DNA from 2 places in the Saccharospirillum sp. ABV4_185 genome. Region 2 is predicted to be linked to the other one. Evidence: predicted binding sites of a transcription regulator. Region 2 holds the regulator's gene; the other holds the start of a gene.
What was found. Region 2 encodes PhoB, which activates phosphate uptake and scavenging genes when phosphate is short. Its sites were predicted from a motif close to TGTCATANNNNTGTCANA; they were not measured.

Region 1 (2,400 bases), 500 kb from region 2:
CACCGGAATTTCAAACCAGGCGATGGGTTGGGAATCCAGAGCCATCGTTATGCTCCTTACCGGCGCTGCCGGTCGGCCACAGGTGCGATCAGTTTAGACGCTTTTTAGTCAGTTCAAAGTCGCTTAATCAGTTCAACGCCGGCCGGTCATAAATGACAAAGGAGTAGTCGTAAGGGTTGGGACCTTCGGCTGCGAAGTCCTCACGCGACTGCTCCTGCCAGGCGTCAAAATCGATGGCGGGAAAGAGCGCATCACCCGCGACCTGGGCATGCACCAGGGTGACGTAAAGCCGATCGGCCCGCGGTAACGCCTCAGCGTAAATCTGCGCGCCGCCCATCACGATCACTTCTTCACCGCCGTTCACCGCCAGTTGGGCATCGGCCAGCTCCAGCGCCTCATCCAGTGAATGCACCACCTGACAGCCTTCGGCGCTGAAACCGGTATCGCGGGTGATGATGATGTTGGTGCGATTGGGCAGCGGCCGGCCGATGCTGTCGTAGGTCTTGCGACCCATGATGACCGGCTTGCCGGAGGTGATCTGCTTGAAGTATTTCAGGTCGTTAGGCAGGTACCAGGGCAATTTATTGTCACGGCCTATGACATGGTTCTCAGACATAGCCCAGATAAGTGCAATGCGCATGCGTTCTCTCCTTCACTAAGCGCGGTATACTACCAGAGCCCGGCCAGCGAGGACGACGCTGGCGCAGTCGGTCACGGGCTTGCGCGGCTGCATCAGAGCCGCTAAAGTTCGCAACCCTTTTTTCCTGACCACTTATCCAGCAAACCGAGGCCGCTATGACCGCCATTCCCGCCGAGATTCGTGAAGTGCGCGAACAGGCCGACTGTCTGTTCAGTGAAACCCAGGTCGAACGTGCCATCGATACCATGGCTGCCGACATTTCCCGTGACCTGGAGCAGACCAACCCTATCGTATTCAGTGTTATGAACGGTGGCCTGGTGCTGACCGGCAAGCTGGTCACCAAGCTGGGTTTCCCGCTGGAAATCAGCTATCTGCACGCCACCCGCTACCGTGACAAAACTTCCGGCGCCGACCTGGAGTGGCGCATGCTGCCGCAGCAGTCGCTGGAAGGCCGTACCATTCTGGTCGTGGACGACATCTACGACGAAGGCGCCACCCTCGGCGCTATTGTCGATCACTGCCGCGAAGCCGGTGTTGCCGAGATCAAGATCGCCGTTCTGGTCGACAAGCAACACGACCGCAAAGCCCGTCCGGACATCGTGCCCGACTATGTGGGTCTGCAATGCGAAGACCGTTATGTATTCGGCTACGGCATGGATTACAAAGGTTACTGGCGCAACGCACCGGGGATTTACGCCGTTAAAGGGCTTTAAGCGGAAAACGCGGAGTGCCGCCCAGCCGCATCCAAGATGCGGCTGTCATCGACTTGCCATCAAGTTGTCATACACTGGGGTAATCGACCTTATCGAGCCCAGACATGAACGAACCGCTCAGCGTTACCCCGGCCCACTTCATCAATCGCGAGCTGTCGCTGCTCGAATTCCATGACCGGGTGCTATCCCAGGCTGAAAATGATCAGATTCCTGCGCTGGAACGGCTCCGTTTTCTGTGTATTTCCAGCACCAACCTGGATGAGTTTTTCGAGATTCGCGTCGGCGGTTTGAAAGAACGCTTCGAAGCCGGCTCCACACTCACCGGTCCGGAAGGGCTGACACCGCGCCAGCAATTGGATGACATCGCTGAGCGCGCACACCAACTGGTGGACCGCCAGTATCAAATTCTCAATGAGCAGTTGCTGCCGCTGTTGGCCGAGCATCATATTCGGGTCATCAAACGCGAAGACTGGAGCGGGTCGCAAACCGCCTGGTTGCAGCAGTTTTTCGAACACGAAGTGCTGCCGCTGCTCAGCCCAATCGGGCTCGACCCGGCGCATCCGTTTCCGCGCATTCTCAATAAGAGTCTGAACTTTATCGTCAAGCTTGATGGTAAAGACGCCTTTGGCCGCAACTCCGGCCAGGCCATCGTGCAATGCCCGCGTGCCCTTCCCGATATGATTCAGTTGCCCGCCGACGAAACCGGTTCGGGACCACATGACTTTGTGTTTCTGTCGTCCATCATTCACTACTTTATGGACGAAATATTCTTCGGCATGACGGTCAAAGGTTGTTACCAGTTTCGCGTTACCCGAAATTCCGATCTGTTCGTCGATGAAGAAGAAAGCGGCGATTTGCGCCGAGCCATCGAAGGTGAATTGGTTTATCGCCAATACGGCGACGAAGTGCGGTTAGAAGTGGCTGCCAACTGCCCGGATGAACTACTGGAATTTTTATTCAAGCAATTCGAAATTACCGAGACCGATTTATACCGTGCCAATGGCCCGGTTAACCTGAACCGACTCGCCAACCTGATTGATACTGTCG
Region 2 (2,400 bases):
GCTGTGTGATCAACGATTACGCCGATCGTCATTTCGATGGCCACGTTAAACGCACCGCCACCCGGCCGCTGGCTCAGGGTCTGGTCAGCGAGCGCGCGGCGTTAACATTGTTCGCGGTATTAACGCTGATCGCCTTTGCGCTGGTGCTGCTGACCAACCGCACCACCGTGCTGATGTCCTTCGTCGGGCTGTTTCTGGCGGCGCTTTATCCTTTCATGAAGCGCCATACCTACCTGCCGCAACTGTTTCTGGGCGCTGCCTTTTCCTGGGCCATTCCGATGGCCTACACCGCCGTGGACGCGCCTTTTACTACCGCCACCTGGCTGCTCTATATCGCCAATATTCTGTGGACGGTGCACTACGACACCCTCTACGCCATGGTCGATCGCGATGACGATCTGAAAATCGGCGTTAAATCGACCGCCATTCTGTTCGGCGATGCCGACCGCTTAATGGTCGGTCTGTTGCAGATCATGACCTGGGTCGCCTGGTTGTTGTTGGGACTGCATGCTGATCTGGGTCTGTTCTGGGGCCTGGGCCTGGCCGTCGCCGCCGGTTGTTTTGTGTTCCAGCAGTGGTTGATTCGCCATCGCGAACGCGACCCGAGCTTTCGCGCCTTTCTCAATAATCACTGGGCCGGGATGGCACTGTTCGTCGGTGCGGTGATCGATCTGGGTACGCCGCTGTAACAGCTGCCTTGCGACGCATTGCAGATTTTTGACAATATGATGAAAGCTGTAACACTGCTGTCATCAAAGCCGCGTCTAATAGTCACGAACGTGATAGCCGGGGTTACTCATGAACGCTCGCAGCATTCTTATTGTTGACGACGAATCCGCCATTCGTGAAGTCATTGCCGCCGCTTTGGAAATGGCAGGTTACCGCACGCTTGAAGCGGCCGATGCTACCGAAGCCCATGCGCTGGTGGTCGACCAGAAACCAGACCTGATCCTGCTCGACTGGATGATGCCGCAAGTCAGTGGCATCGAGTTGGCGCGGCGTCTGAAGCGTGATCCGCTGACCGCAGAAATCCCCATCATCATGCTCACCGCCAAAGGCGAGGAAGATCACAAGATCACCGGTCTGGAAGCGGGCGCCGATGATTACATCACCAAGCCGTTTTCACCGCGTGAACTGGTGGCTCGTCTGAAAGCCGTGTTGCGTCGCGCTACGCCGGCCGGGGTTGATGAACCCATCGAAATCCAGGGTCTGACACTCGATCCAGCCAGCCACCGCGTTTACGACGCCAGCGGCGAGCTGAGCATGGGCCCGACCGAATTCCGCCTGCTGCAATTCTTTATGAGCCACCCTGAGCGCGCCTACACCCGGTCTCAACTGCTCGATCAGGTCTGGGGCGGTAATGTCTATGTCGACGAACGCACCGTGGACGTTCATATTCGCCGCCTGCGTAAAGCCCTGGGCTCGCCGCACGAGGCGCTGGTGCAGACGGTGCGCGGCACTGGATATCGCTTCTCCACCAAAGTTTCGGCACAATCGGCTTCATGATCCGAGACATTCGTCGGCCTTATTACCGTAATCTGCTGCTCTTCTTCGCCGCCGTCGCCACGGTCGGCTTCCTTTTGGGTTATCCGCTTCGGGCGTTGTTGGTGGCGTCCCTTGGCTGCCTGCTGTGGCAGTTGTTTCAGCAAGGACGCTTGATCCAATGGCTGCGCAATGGCGCACGCTCTGAACCACCCGACGCCGGTGGCCTCTGGGGCATGGTGTTCGATCACTTCTACAGCGTGCAGCGCGATCATCGTCAGCAAGTGCGGCACCTGCAAAACGTCATCAGCCGCATTCAGACCTCCACCCAGGCGCTGCGAGATGGCGTTATTCAGCTCGATCGTCAGGGTGCGCTGGAATGGTGGAACCCGGCGGCCGAAGCGCTGCTCAGCCTGAAGCCTCAGGATCAGGGCCAGTTGCTGACCAATCTGCTGCGCGATCCGACCTTTGTGCGCTTCTACAACAAGGGCGAAATGAGCGAGACGGTGCAGCTGGAAAACCCGGCCTTTCCGGATCGCTACATCGATGTGTCCATGACCATCTACGGCAAGGGTGAACGCCTGCTGTTGATCCGCGACACCACGCGCATTAAGCAACTGGAGCAAATGCGCCAGGATTTCGTTGCCAACGCCAGCCACGAACTGAAAACCCCGCTGACGGTGCTCAAAGGTTATCTGGAATCCATCCTCACCTTTGGTGGCGATCTGCCACCGGCGCTGAGCAAGGGCCTGACCAATATGGAAGCTCAGACTCAGCGCATGGATAATCTGGTGAACGATCTGCTGGTGCTGACGCGGCTTGACGCCGAAGTACAGCATTCGGTGCGGCAAAGCGTCAATGTGGGTGAATTGCTGGAGAAAATTGCCGCCGATGCGCGCGAGCTGTCGAACGATCGCG

Region 1: a site for PhoB is predicted at 1,408-1,425, ahead of ppk1 (polyphosphate kinase 1). Genes of this name have one in related genera too.

Annotation. Positions count from the first base shown of each region.
Region 1 covers NZ_JBSWUW010000001.1:1,335,520-1,337,919, reverse strand. Annotated here, with positions in the region: gene ACXAE6_RS06180 (VOC family protein) at 1-45, opposite strand, end outside; gene ACXAE6_RS06175 (dihydrofolate reductase) at 128-640, opposite strand; gene ACXAE6_RS06170 (hypoxanthine-guanine phosphoribosyltransferase) at 796-1,353, shown strand; gene ppk1 (polyphosphate kinase 1) at 1,458-2,400, shown strand, end outside.
Region 2 covers NZ_JBSWUW010000001.1:1,834,060-1,836,459, reverse strand. Annotated here, with positions in the region: gene ubiA (4-hydroxybenzoate octaprenyltransferase) at 1-689, shown strand, start outside; gene phoB (phosphate regulon transcriptional regulator PhoB) at 799-1,506, shown strand; gene phoR (phosphate regulon sensor histidine kinase PhoR) at 1,503-2,400, shown strand, end outside.